DNA from 3 places in the Serratia sp. L9 genome. Region 3 is predicted to be linked to each of the others. Evidence: predicted binding sites of a transcription regulator. Region 3 holds the regulator's gene; each other region holds the start of a gene.

Region 1 (4,546 bases), 540 kb from region 3:
TTACCCTATGAATTTCAAGTTGGCCGCTCAAGCGCATGAATACGCTTGAGCGGCTCTGCCAAGCTGTGACTTGAAAGGCGAGGGGTAAACGAGCACTCTTTTTGTGAGTGCTTGTAACCTCAGCGTATCGCGGGTTGACTCAGCTTACGCTGGCGGTTAAGGTTCAGGCAGTGCGCAGTTTTGTGCATATATTTTGACATTATTGCCGGGTTTAAAAGAGTCATGGATAAAATTGATCATCATCGCCGTAAATGGTTGGCGTTAGGTAGCGCTGCCATGGGTATTGCACTGCTCCCTGGGCAGTCGTTTGCCAGCCTTTCTACCGCTCGCCCACGTATTCTGTTGTTGAACAACCTGAATACCGGTGAGTCCATCAAAGCCGAATTCTTCAACGGTAAAGGTTATAATAAAGAAGAACTGGCGCGGTTGAACCATATCTTCCGTGACTATCGGGCTAACAAGACCAAAACCATCGATCCTCAGTTGTTTGATCATCTCTATCGCCTGCAGGGTCTGTTGGGCACCAACAAACCGGTGCAGCTGATTTCGGGCTATCGTTCACTGACAACCAATAACGAAATGCGTGAGCATAGCCGGGGTGTGGCCAAGCAGAGCTATCACACCAAAGGGCAGGCGATGGATTTCCATATTGAAGGTATCCAACTGAGTAATATCCGTAAGGCGGCAATGAAAATGCGCGCTGGTGGTGTAGGATATTATCCGCGTAGCAACTTTGTACACATTGATACCGGCCCGGTGCGGACCTGGTAATCACTGTGTATCATGATAAGTGAATGGCGCCAGCCTGCCAGGTATGGCGCCGTTGTCGTTGGAGCTTTATGAAATACCATATTATTCCCGTTACGGCGTTTAGCCAGAACTGTACGCTGATTTGGTGTGAAGCAACCAAGCAGGCCGCACTGATTGATCCCGGTGGCGATCCGGAAAAATTGAAGGCGGAAGTGGCCAAAATAGGTGTGCAGGTCAGCCAGATCCTGCTGACGCATGGTCATCTCGACCACGTGGGCGCCGCAGCAGAGATGGCAGAGCATTATCAGGTGCCGATCTATGGCCCGGAGAAAGAGGACGCTTTCTGGCTGGAAGGGTTACCTGCGCAGAGCCGTATGTTTGGTCTTGAAGAGTGTCGCTCTTTTACGCCAACCAAATGGCTTGAAGAAGGGGACAAGGTGCAGGTTGGCGAGATGTCGCTGGAGGTACTGCATTGCCCTGGGCATACGCCGGGTCATATCGTGTTTATCAACCCGCAAGCGCGCCTGGCTTTGGTTGGCGACGTATTGTTCAGCGGTGGTGTTGGCCGCAGCGATTTCCCGCGTGGTGACCATCAGACGTTGATCAATTCCATACGCAGCAAATTACTGCCTCAGGGCGACGATATGGCATTTATTCCGGGGCATGGGCCAATGTCTACCTTTGGTCGGGAACGTCAAACCAACCCTTTCCTGCGCGAAGAGCCCGCTATCTGGTAGGGGTATTTCCCTGTAGAAACAATAAAGGGCGCAGATGCGCCCTTTTTCAATACTGCCGGTTCAACTTACAGCACGGCAACGATGGCTTCGCACAGCGGTGCCATGTTGTCTGGCGTCATACCTGCCACGTTAACGCGGCCAGAGTTCACGGCATAAACACCAAACTCATCACGCAGGCGCAGTACCTGATCTTTGGTCAACCCGCTGAAAGAGAACATGCCGTTCTGGTTGATGATGAAACTGAAATCCTGCTCGGCCCCTTTTTCCTGCAGGGTATTGACGAACAGCTGACGCATGCGGTGAATGCGTTGGCGCATATCGGTCAGTTCCTGCTCCCAAATGGCACGCAGCGCTTCGTTACCCAGAATGGTGGCAACTACCGCCGCACCGTGTGACGGCGGGTTAGAGTAGTTGGCGCGAATTGCCGCTTTCACCTGGCTGAAGGCGCGGTCTGCAGTTTCTGCATCGGCAGCCACGACGGTACAGGCACCCACACGTTCGTTATACAGGCCAAAGTTCTTTGAATAGGAACTGGCAACAATCAGTTCCTGATGTTTGGCCGCAAAAATACGCAAGCCTTGCGCGTCTTCTTCCAGACCTTTGGCAAAACCCTGATACGCGAAGTCGAACAGCGGCAGCCAACCTTTGGTGACGGAAAGCTCAGCCAACTGCGCCCATTGCGCTTCGGTTGGATCGATACCGGTTGGGTTGTGGCAGCAACCATGGAATAGCACTACATCGCCAGCCTGCGCTTGTTCCAGGCTCTGGAGCAGGCCATTGAAATCCAACGAGTGGTTGGCGGCATCGTAATAGTTGTATTCCAGCACTTCCAGGCCAACGGCGCCAAAGACGTTTTTATGGTTTGGCCAGCTTGGGTTACTGACCCAGATACGTTTGGCGTTGGTCTGGTTGGCAATAAAGTCTGCCGCTACACGCAGGCCGCCGGTACCACCAGGTGTTTGCGCGGTGCGAGCACGTTTGTCTGTAATGATCGGGCTCTGTTTGCCGAACAGCAGTTCTTGAGTGCAACTGGCAAACTCAGGGATACCTTCAATGCCCAAATAGTTCTTGGTGGTTTCATTTTCCAGCAGGAATTGTTCAGCCTTCTTCACGCTGGTCAGCACAGGTGTTTTACCGGTTTCGTCTTTATAGACGCCGATCCCCAGGTTGATTTTGTTCGGGCGGGCGTCCGCGCGGAAAATGTCAGTCAGACCCAGAATCGGATCGGCAGGTGCTGCGGTGATTTTTTCAAACATGTCAAATGCTTCCATGGCCTAGAGTTAAGCAGACAGAAACATCAGGGTAGCGCCAGTTATCTTCTTTGCCAACCGTTTGCGAGAAAAACACATCGATCTTGTGATGGCGGCAGATTCAGCACAAAAAATGACGGGGAAGGGGGATTGGCAGGATAAAAAATGGCAGATAGGGCAAAAAACAAAAACAGGGCCGAAGCCCTGTTTTTTAACTTAGCTGACAGCGAACTGTCATTAAGCGCTACGACTTAGAACTGGTAAACCAGACCAACAGCAACGGTGTCGTCGGTGTTCAGACCCAGTGGGTTGTCGTCGTTCAGCTGGTTGATCTGATAGTCCACATAGGTAGACATGTTTTTGTTGAAGTAGTAAGTTGCGCCCACTTCTACGTATTTGATCAGGTCAGCATTACCGATGCCTTCGATTTTCTTGCCTTTAGACTGTACGTAGGCAATAGAAGGACGCAGGCCGAAATCGAACTGATACTGTGCAACCAATTCAATGTTCTGTGCTTTGTTAGCAAAACCAGAGGCGCCATTGTTTTCGTTTTCAATGTAAGTTGCGTTACGGGTTTCGCCGTACATTGCAGCCAGGTAAACGTTGTTCGCGTCATATTTCAGAGCGGTTGCCCACTGCTCTGAACGGCCTTCACCGTTAGCATAAAACGCAGCATCTTGACCATCGGTACGATCAGAAGAAGCATAAGCTGCAGAAACACCTACACCGATTTCTGATTCGTAGGAGCTGGAGATACCCCAACCGTCGCCATTTGAACGGCTGATGTCAGAACGATCGTTTTTACCCTGGTATTGCAGGCCGAAGTTCAGACCGTCAACCAGACCAAAGAAGTTTTTGTTACGGTAGGTTGCCAGACCGGTAGAACGGCCAACCATAAAGTTGTCGTTGTAAGCTGAGTCACCACCGAATTCTGGCAGCATGTCAGTCCAGGACATTGGATCGTAAACGATACCGTAGTTACGGCCGTAGTCGAATGAACCGTAGTCAGCAAATTTCAGACCAGCAAAGCCCAGACGGGTTTTGGTGCCGTCAGTTGCGTCAGTGCCACCTTCGGTTTTGTTTGCCTGGATGTTGTATTCCCACTGGCCATAACCGGTCAGTTGGTCAGCAATCTGAGTTTCACCTTTGAAGCCAAAACGAACGTAAGATTTGTCGCCATCATTACCGTCGTTGTCTGAGAAGTAGTGCAGGCCGTCAACTTTACCGTACATATCCAGTTTGTTGCCGTCTTTGTTATAGATTTCTGCTGCGTTTGCTGCACCAGCTGCTAACAGAGCCGGGATTACTACTGCAAGAATATTGCGCTTCATCATTATTACCCTCATTGGTGTTATTCGGACACCTTGCCACTGCCGCCAATAATTCTTTTGGAACTATTGTTGATAGATTGGTGTCGTCCTGTGTCTGCACGCAGTGTTCCATTCACTGGCGGGTTAATCTAGAGCGAAAGTGCTACGAATGTCGCAATTGGGTTTCATAAAGAAACAATGTGTAACAATTTGTGAATCTGAGGGAACTTTGTGACGCAGGTCAAGGTTAAAAAATGCGAAAGGCCAGCTAAGCTGGCCTTTAAAGTGTAAAGAATTGGTTTAAAAAATGTTTGAATTATTAATTAGAAACTTGCGTTACGTGGGGTGCGAGGGAATGGGATCACATCCCGCACGTTTTGCACACCGGTCACATAGGCGATTAAACGTTCAAAACCTAAACCAAAGCCTGAATGCGGCACGGTGCCATAACGGCGCAGATCGCGGTACCACCAATAATCTTCTTTATTCAGGCCCATCT
Region 2 (4,546 bases), 1.6 Mb from region 3:
ACTCTGCGTTACAACACCCGTATGGGGTTGGGTATGAGCCTGTCCGGATTATTTAACGTCGGGCATGATGTAGGGGGTTTTTCCGGCGATAAACCCAATGCAGAACTGCTGGTACGCTGGGTACAAAACGGCGTGATGCACCCACGTTTCACTATCCATTCCTGGAATGATGACGCCACGGTTAACGAACCCTGGATGTACCCGGCGGCTACGCCGATGATCCGTGATGCGATCAACCTGCGTTATCAACTGATGCCCTACTTCTACACGCTGTTGTGGCAGGCCAGCCATGAAGATGAACCCATGTTGCGCCCAACCTTCCTCGATCATGAACACGATCACCGCACCTTCAGTGAAAACGATGATTTTCTGATTGGCCGCGATCTGCTGGTAGCCAGCGTGGTGGAGCAGGGGCAGCGCCAGCGTGAGGTCTATTTACCGGATAACAATGAGGGTTGGTATTGCTTCTACAGCGGCCAGTGGTACAGCGGTGGCCAGAGCGTCGTGCTGGATGCGCCACTGGAACGTTTACCGCTGCTGGTGCGGGCCGGGGCAGGGTTACCGATGTCACAGCACCTGGGGCCTGTAGATCATACGGCTGATGATTGCCGCGAGCTGAGACTGTTCCCCACCAAGGGTTGCGGGCACTCTTCCGGGCTGTTGTTTGAGGACGATGGAGAAAGCCACGGTTGGCAGCAAGATAACGCACTGTGGCTGCGCTGGGAGGCAGTAAGTGACAGTCAACGTATTAAGCTGACCATCAACAGCGAAGGGCATTTCAAACCGGCGTGGCGGGAACTGAACATCGTGCTGCCTGCTGGCGAAACGCGTGAATTGTGGGTGAATGGTATCTGCCGTGACGGTTATGAGCTGTAGCTGAGGGCGCTATCTACCGGAACTGTCCCTTGATCGGTCTGCGGATCAGGGGACTTTGCGAGTCAGTACCAGAGTTATAACGCTCGTAACTTGCCCTGCCGGAGTCTATGGTAGGTTTTTTGCTGTTAAGTTCTGGATGGCCGATATAAAAAGCCATCACATCAACTCCGCTTGATGCCGTATCAAACCTATGAGCTGGTTAGCCCGAGTTGCAGGAACCGCGGGTGACACTATTACTGGCCGGATACACGGCTAACGAGCAACTGATATCGTTGATGAATGATATATTGCCGTTGGGGGACGCGGTTGCTCCAGAAACGTTTATCCGTGGACTGGCAAGGCGTACACACCGCATGAGGAGGCATTCATCACCATTAACAGCTAATCTGCCGTGCGTTTCTTGCGTGGTTTTTTCGCCACGGTGACGGTTTTCACTTCACTTTCAACCCAACCATCCTGCAGGCGGGTTTTCAGTATTTCCCCAATCTGTGCCTGTTTGGTGGTTTTCAGTAACTCACCGCGCGGTGTTTGCGTCACGCTGTAACCCCGAGCCAATGTTGCCAGCGGGCTGACTGCCTCTAACTGGCTGCAGGCGACACCAAAGCGCTGGCGATAGGCGTTGACTTGCCGCTCCATACCCTGCTGCAAACGGTATTCCTGCTGTTGAATGCGCTGTTGCAAACGGTGGATCCGGCTCATTGGCTGCACTTGCCCCAAGCGTTGCTGAACACGCTCGGCACGGCGTGAGGAGAGCCGCAGCTGCTGCTGCATCCCTTCTTCAAGGCGGCGTTGCAGTTTGAACAACAGGGTTTGCTGCCGTGCCAGACGCAGGTGTGGATGCTGCTGCTGCAAGCGGTGATTGATGCGGGTGAACTGTTGTTGGCGCTGGGCCAGATAATAGTCCATCGCCATTTCCAGCCGCTGTTGCTGTGACTGTAACTGGCGCAGTAACTCGAGTTGATTGCGGCTGACCAACTCGGCGGCTGCGGAAGGGGTTGGAGCCCGCAGATCGGCAACAAAGTCGGCAATGGTGACGTCAGTTTCATGGCCGACAGCGCTGACAATCGGAATACGGCTGGCAAAAATCGCCCGCGCTACTCGCTCGTCGTTAAAGCTCCACAAATCCTCCAGTGAACCGCCGCCACGGCCAACGATCAACACATCACATTCATCACGGCGGTTAGCGGTTTCGATGGCTTTCACAATCTGCAACGGAGCTTCAGCGCCTTGCACGGAAGTGGGATAAATCACGATTGGTAACGAAGGATCACGCCGTTGCAACACCTGCAGGATATCGTGCAGTGCAGCACCGCTGGCGGAGGTTATCACCCCAACGCATTTGGCGGGGCTTGGTAGCGGTTGTTTGAACTGTTGATCAAACAGGCTCTCGGCTGCCAGCCGTTGCTTCAACTGTTCAAATTGTTGCTGCAGCAGGCCATCGCCAGCGGGTTGCATGCTTTCGGCAATCAGTTGGTAATCCCCGCGTGGCTCATACAACGTGATGCTGGCACGTACCAGAACCTGCTGGCCATTTTGCGGGCGGAAAGTGGTACGGCGGTTGCTGTTGCGGAACATCGCGCATTTTACCTGCGCACGATCGTCTTTCAGCGTGAAATACCAGTGGCCTGAGGAGGGCTGAGAGAAGTTGGAGATCTCGGCGGAGAGCCAAATCTGACCCATTTCCATTTCCAACAGCTGTCGAACCGTCTGATTAAGGCGGCTTACGGTAAAAATGGACGGTGAAGTAGGTAGCGACATGTGACCCAGATCAAATTTCAAAACAACAACTTAATTGCTCGATATTACAGCTCGCGAAAAGGTAATCAAGAGTTTTTGTAAGAAAGTGCTGGAGGCAACCGATTACGCTCTGTATAATGCCACGGCAATATTTTATCTTTTCTGCATCCACCTTGGTGAGATATTGCCCATGCTACGTATCGTAAAAGAAGCTCTAACGTTTGATGACGTTCTCCTGGTTCCAGCCCACTCCACAGTTCTGCCTAATACCGCAGATCTCGGTACTCAACTGACCAAATCTATCCGTCTGAATATCCCCATGCTGTCTGCAGCCATGGATACCGTAACCGAATCCGGTCTGGCTATTGCGCTGGCGCAAGAAGGCGGCTTGGGTTTCATTCACAAAAACATGTCTATCGAGCGCCAGGCTGAAGAAGTCCGCCGCGTGAAAAAGCATGAAAGCGGCGTGGTGACAGATCCACAAACCGTGACCCCTTGCACCACGCTGGCAGAAGTGAAAGAACTGACTGCGCGTAACGGTTTTGCCGGTTACCCGGTAGTGGCCGAAAATAATGAACTGGTCGGGATCATCACTGGCCGTGACGTGCGTTTCGTGACTGACCTGAACCAGCCCGTGACGGCGGTAATGACGCCAAAAGAGCGCCTGGTAACCGTCAAGGAAGGCGAAGCGCGTGAAGTTGTGCTGCAGAAAATGCACGAAAAGCGCGTTGAGAAAGCGCTGGTGGTGGATGACAGTTTCCACCTGCTCGGCATGATCACCGTAAAAGACTTCCAGAAAGCAGAGCGTAAACCTAACGCCTGTAAAGACGAGCATGGCCGCCTGCGTGTTGGCGCAGCTGTGGGGGCGGGTGCCGGCAACGAAGAGCGTGTTGATGCGCTGGTTGCTGCTGGTGTTGACGTATTGCTTATCGACTCTTCACATGGCCATTCCGAAGGCGTGTTACAGCGTATCCGCGAAACCCGTGCCAAATACCCGGACCTGCAAATCCTTGGCGGTAACGTTGCGACCGGAGCCGGTGCCAAAGCCCTGATGGAAGCGGGTGTCAGCGCGGTGAAAGTGGGGATCGGCCCAGGTTCCATCTGCACCACACGTATCGTTACCGGCGTCGGTGTTCCTCAGATCACCGCTATCGCTGATGCGGTAGAAGCTCTGGAAGGCACCGGTATTCCAGTCATTGCCGACGGGGGTATCCGCTTCTCTGGTGACATCGCCAAAGCTATCGCCGCTGGGGCATCCTGCGTGATGGTGGGTTCAATGCTGGCCGGTACAGAAGAATCCCCGGGCGAAATCGAGCTGTATCAGGGCCGTTCATTCAAATCCTACCGTGGCATGGGGTCTCTGGGCGCGATGTCCAAAGGTTCTTCTGACCGCTACTTCCAGACCGATAACGCCGCAGATAAACTGGTGCCGGAAGGTATCGAAGGCCGCGTGGCTTACAAAGGCATGTTGAAAGCGATTGTGCACCAGCAAATGGGCGGCCTGCGCTCCTGCATGGGCCTCACCGGTTGTGCCACCATCGACGATCTGCGTACCAAGGCTGAATTTGTGCGCATCAGCGGTGCCGGTATTCAAGAAAGCCATGTGCATGACGTGACCATCACCAAAGAATCACCAAACTACCGTATGGGCTGATGTTTTGTTGCCTCTCTTTCGCGAGAGGGGCGGGATGAGAAGCAAGGCTTCTCATCCCAAATACCCTTTTGCTCTTTTTCTCTGTTGTTGGAATTTGCCTCACATGACAAAAAATATTCATAAGCACCGCATCCTCATTTTGGATTTTGGTTCGCAATATACCCAACTGATTGCCCGTCGCGTGCGTGAAATCGGCGTTTACTGTGAGCTGTGGGCCTGGGACGTCAGCGAAGAGCAGATCCGCGCATTCAATCCAAGTGGCATCATTCTCTCCGGTAG
Region 3 (4,546 bases):
CTGAAACTCAGCCCTGCTCACAAGAAGCGCTACCAACACGCCAAGCAAACCGCCATGGCCAAGCTGATGGGACAAATGGGTAAACCTTACCGCTGGGGCGGCTCCTCCCCCAGAACCGGGTTCGACTGCAGCGGCCTGATCTATTACGCCTATAAAGATGTTGTGAAGATCAAAATGCCCCGCACCGCCAACGAAATGTATCACCTTCGCGATGCCGCTCCGATCAAGAAAAATGAGCTGGAAATGGGCGATCTGGTCTTCTTCCGTATCAACAATCGCGGCACTGCCGATCACGTTGGCGTTTATCTTGGCAACGGTAAGTTTATCCAGTCACCCCGCACCGGCGAAGAAATCCGCATAAGCCAACTGGATAACGACTACTGGCAGAACCATTACATCGGCGCCCGCCGTGTCGTGACCCCAAAAACCATTCGCTGATCCAACCCGGCTGAGCCCCTAAACCTCAGCCCCCTCATTTTCCTGCCGATACTTTAAACAATCAGACGCTTAACACGGTTTGGATCTTTTATTCACCCGGAAAGTTGCTAAGATTAATAACCATAAAAATAATATAACAATTCGGTTTTTCCGCCCTCCGCCACTCCGGCTGAAGGTATCGGAAGAAAAGTGCTGTATATAAAAAGGAGAAAGCAATGTCGTTCGAATTACCTGCATTACCGTATGAGAAAAATGCCCTTGAGCCACACATTTCCGCAGAAACGCTGGAATACCACTACGGCAAGCACCATAACACCTATGTGGTAAACCTGAACAATCTGGTGAAAGGTAGCGAGTTCGAAGGCAAATCCCTGGTTGAGATCGTCAAAACCTCTACCGGTGGCGTTTTCAATAATGCCGCACAAGTATGGAACCACACTTTCTATTGGCACTGTTTGTCCCCGCAAGGCGGCGGCGAGCCAACAGGGGCAGTAGCCGAGACGATTAACAAATCCTTCGGTTCTTTCGCTGCCTTCAAGGAACAGTTCACCGATGCCGCAGTGAAAAACTTCGGTGCTGGCTGGACTTGGCTGGTGAAAAAAGCAGACGGCTCACTGGCGATCGTCAGCACCTCAAATGCGGCAACTCCGCTGACCGGTGAAGACAAACCGTTGCTGACCGTTGACGTGTGGGAACATGCTTACTACATCGATTACCGCAATGCGCGGCCAAAATACCTGGAAAACTTCTGGGCACTGGTGAACTGGGCGTTTGTGGAGAAGAACCTGGCGTGACGGCGGGGGATTAACCAATGATAAGGCGCAGCATGCTGCGCCTTTCTTATCAGTTCAATGCTGCGATAAAGCTAAAGATAATAATCATTGCCAAGGCACCAATGGTGGTCAGCAAAGACATTTTCAAATCGGTATCCATAAACAACTCCCTTTTCGATTGGTTTCCCAAGAGCATAAGCCACACAGTTAATACGTCAAATCATTTTCCCACAGTTCGTGATTATACCCTATGAATTTCAAGTTCCCGATAAGTGCCCAACAGGAAAGACGGCGGGTATAAAATCTTGTTATCAAACTCCTGCTTATAAATGCTGATTAGCTCTTCCACTTTTCTTCAATATGCGACAAAATCCGCAGTTCACAACTGCGTACCGGCAAAATGCCCCTCCTGTTCGAGCGACTTACGACTTCAGCACTAAAAACTCAGTTTTCGCTTATTTGGGAAAGGATCTACGCAGGCAAACGATTAACATCATACTTACATGCTGTAACATGTGGGTTCAGGAGTCATTCTTTACATGGCAACGATTAAAGATGTGGCCAAACGCGCTGGCGTTTCTACCACTACCGTTTCCCACGTTATCAATAAAACGCGTTTCGTCGCCGAAGATACCAAAGCAGCCGTTTGGGCTGCGATAAAAGAGCTGCACTATTCCCCTAGCGCCGTGGCCCGCAGCCTGAAAGTCAACCACACCAAATCTATCGGCCTGCTGGCCACATCAAGCGAAGCGCCCTACTTTGCCGAAGTGATCGAAGCGGTAGAAAACAGTTGTTACAGCAAGGGTTACACACTCATCTTATGTAACTCGCACAATAACCTCGATAAGCAGCAAGCTTATCTGGCCATGCTGGCTCAAAAGCGCGTCGATGGATTGCTGGTGATGTGTTCTGAATATCCAGACCAGTTACTGGGGATGCTGGAGGATTACCGCAATATTCCCATGGTCGTTATGGATTGGGGCAGCGCGCGTGGGGACTTCACCGATACGATTATCGACAATGCCTTCGAAGGGGGCTATCAGGCTGGCCGTTACCTGATCGAGCGTGGTCATCGGGATATTGGCGCCATTCCTGGTCAACTTTCGCGTAACACCGGCGGCGGCCGCCATCAGGGCTTCCTGAAGGCGTTGGAAGAGGCTCATATCGAAGTACGCGAAGAGTGGATTGTTCAGGGGGATTTCGAGCCTGAGTCCGGTTACAAGGCCATGCATCAAATTCTTTCGCAAAAACACCGCCCTACCGCGGTGTTCTGCGGAGGCGACATCATGGCGATGGGGGCTATCTGTGCTGCCGACGAATTGGGGCTGCGCGTACCGCAGGATATTTCGGTGATCGGTTACGATAACGTGCGTAATGCCCGTTACTTTACCCCGGCACTGACCACCATTCACCAGCCTAAAGAAAGACTGGGGGAAATGGCCTTCACCATGTTGCTGGACCGCATTATCAGCAAGCGTGAAGAGTCACAGGTTATCGAAGTACATCCTAAGCTGATCGAACGCCGTTCCGTTGCGGATGGCCCTTTTATCGATTACCGCCGCTAACTGCCCATGCCGGGCAGCAGTGTGTTGCCCGGCAGTTCTTCGCTTAGCCATTCCTGGTTGAGCGTGTCGCTGTCACCCAGATAATCCAATAACCACGCCATTGCCGGTGATTGGGCATTTTGCTGCCATGTCAGGCAACAGGCGCTGGGTGGGAAGGGTTCATGCAGTTGCAGCGCCACCAGCTCTCCGCTTTGCACCATCGGCAGAACCCGATGTGCGGGAACCATGCCGACACACAAACCAGCCCGCAGGCAGTCTACCGCCGAAACCCAATCAGGCACGTTTAACCGCCGCTGGTTATCCAGCGACCAAGTCACACGTTTGGGTAAATTGCGGGAGGTATCCTCCAGCAGCAATGAGGGATAAGGCCGCAATTGATCGTTATGCAACTCCCCTTTCAAAGCTGCCAGAGGATGGCTGGCATGCACCACGCACAGCCAGTTCATAAAACCCATATCACGAAAAGCATACCCACCGCCGACCGGCACCGCTCGCGTGGCACCAATCGCCATCTCCGCACGACCATCTACCAACGCATCCCACACGCCATTAAATACTTCCGGCTGCACCACCAATTCCACATCGGGGAAATGACGATAAAAATCCAGTACCAGTTGGCGGCTACGCAGCGGTTTCACAATCAAGTCGACCGCAATCCTCAATTGACCACGCCAACCATTAGCGACCTGTTGACATTGCCGCCGCGTATCAAGCATTTTTTTGATAACAAGCCGCGCCTCTTTAACGAACAGGACCCCGGCAGGCGTCAGTTCCACATCGCGATGGCGTCGTTCAAACAACGGCACGGCAAGCCATTGTTCCAATTGCCGCACGGTGTAGCTCACCGCAGAGGGTACCCGATGTAATTCCTGCGCCGCCGCACTGAAACTCCCCGTTCGAGCCACCGCATCAACCACATCAAGCGAATATTCAGACCACATAGCTTGCCTTCAAATTTTTTAATAGCATCTTGCAAATATTACCGTTTCACAAGCAGAGATCCAGCCGGATAAACTTGCCGGCGCTAAAAAACCTGCGACAACATAATTTTAACGAGAAATACCATGCGAAACTTTGGATTTATGTTTTACCTTGCCGGCCTGAGTATGTTGGGTTACCTGGCCACCGATATGTATCTGCCGGCGTTTGGCGCCATGCAACAGGACTTACAGATCTCTGCCGGGGCAATCAGCGCCAGCCTGAGTATCTTCCTGGCGGGCTTCGCCTTTGCTCAACTGTTGTGGGGGCCGCTGTCGGACCGTCTGGGGCGCAAACCGGTGTTGTTGATGGGCCTGGTGTTATTTGCTCTCGGTTGTCTGGGGATGCTGTGGGTGCAGAACGTGGTGCAGTTGTGGTCAATGCGTTTCATTCAGGCCGTTGGGGTCTGCTCTGCCGCAGTGACCTGGCAAGCCATTGTTGTGGATCGTTACCGCGATGGCAAAGCCAACCGTGTTTTTGCCTCCATTATGCCGCTGGTTGCCCTTTCCCCGGCACTCGCCCCGCTGTTGGGAGCCTGGCTGCTGAACCATATGGGATGGAGAGCCATCTTCATGGTACTGCTTGCTATCACTGCGTTGCTGCTTATCCCAACCCTGTTGCTGAAAGATCGCAGCCGGCTGGTACCCTGCGCGGATAAAAAACCGAGTATCAGCTTTTACCAGATTTTAAAATCTCCGGTCTTCAGCGGTAATGTGATGGTATTTGCCGCCTGCTCTGCCGGATTCTTTGCCTGGCTTACAGGCTCCCCCTTTATTCTCGGCGAAATGGGTT

The links. The regulator PurR, encoded in region 3, represses purine synthesis genes. The targets are predictions, from matches to a motif close to CANGCAAACGTTTGCNTG.
Region 1: a site for PurR is predicted at 2,809-2,826, ahead of ACQ86O_RS22490 (amino acid aminotransferase). Genes of this name have one in related genera too.
Region 2: a site for PurR is predicted at 2,726-2,743, ahead of guaB (IMP dehydrogenase). Genes of this name have one in related genera too.

What each region holds. Positions count from the first base shown of each region.
Region 1 is NZ_CP192591.1:4,720,324-4,724,869, reverse strand. Features, by position in the region: gene ACQ86O_RS22500 (DUF882 domain-containing protein) at 223-771, shown strand; gene ACQ86O_RS22495 (MBL fold metallo-hydrolase) at 840-1,487, shown strand; gene ACQ86O_RS22490 (amino acid aminotransferase) at 1,553-2,743, opposite strand; gene ompF (porin OmpF) at 2,989-4,071, opposite strand; gene asnS (asparagine--tRNA ligase) at 4,371-4,546, opposite strand, start outside.
Region 2 is NZ_CP192591.1:2,535,520-2,540,065, forward strand. Features, by position in the region: gene ACQ86O_RS12015 (TIM-barrel domain-containing protein) at 1-876, shown strand, start outside; gene xseA (exodeoxyribonuclease VII large subunit) at 1,258-2,634, opposite strand; gene guaB (IMP dehydrogenase) at 2,804-4,267, shown strand; gene guaA (glutamine-hydrolyzing GMP synthase) at 4,371-4,546, shown strand, end outside.
Region 3 is NZ_CP192591.1:4,184,846-4,189,391, forward strand. Features, by position in the region: partial or broken gene ACQ86O_RS19925 (C40 family peptidase) at 1-438, shown strand, start outside; gene sodB (superoxide dismutase [Fe]) at 654-1,232, shown strand; gene ACQ86O_RS19935 (YnhF family membrane protein) at 1,282-1,371, opposite strand; gene purR (HTH-type transcriptional repressor PurR) at 1,751-2,776, shown strand; gene punR (DNA-binding transcriptional activator PunR) at 2,773-3,717, opposite strand; partial or broken gene punC (purine nucleoside transporter PunC) at 3,841-4,546, shown strand, end outside.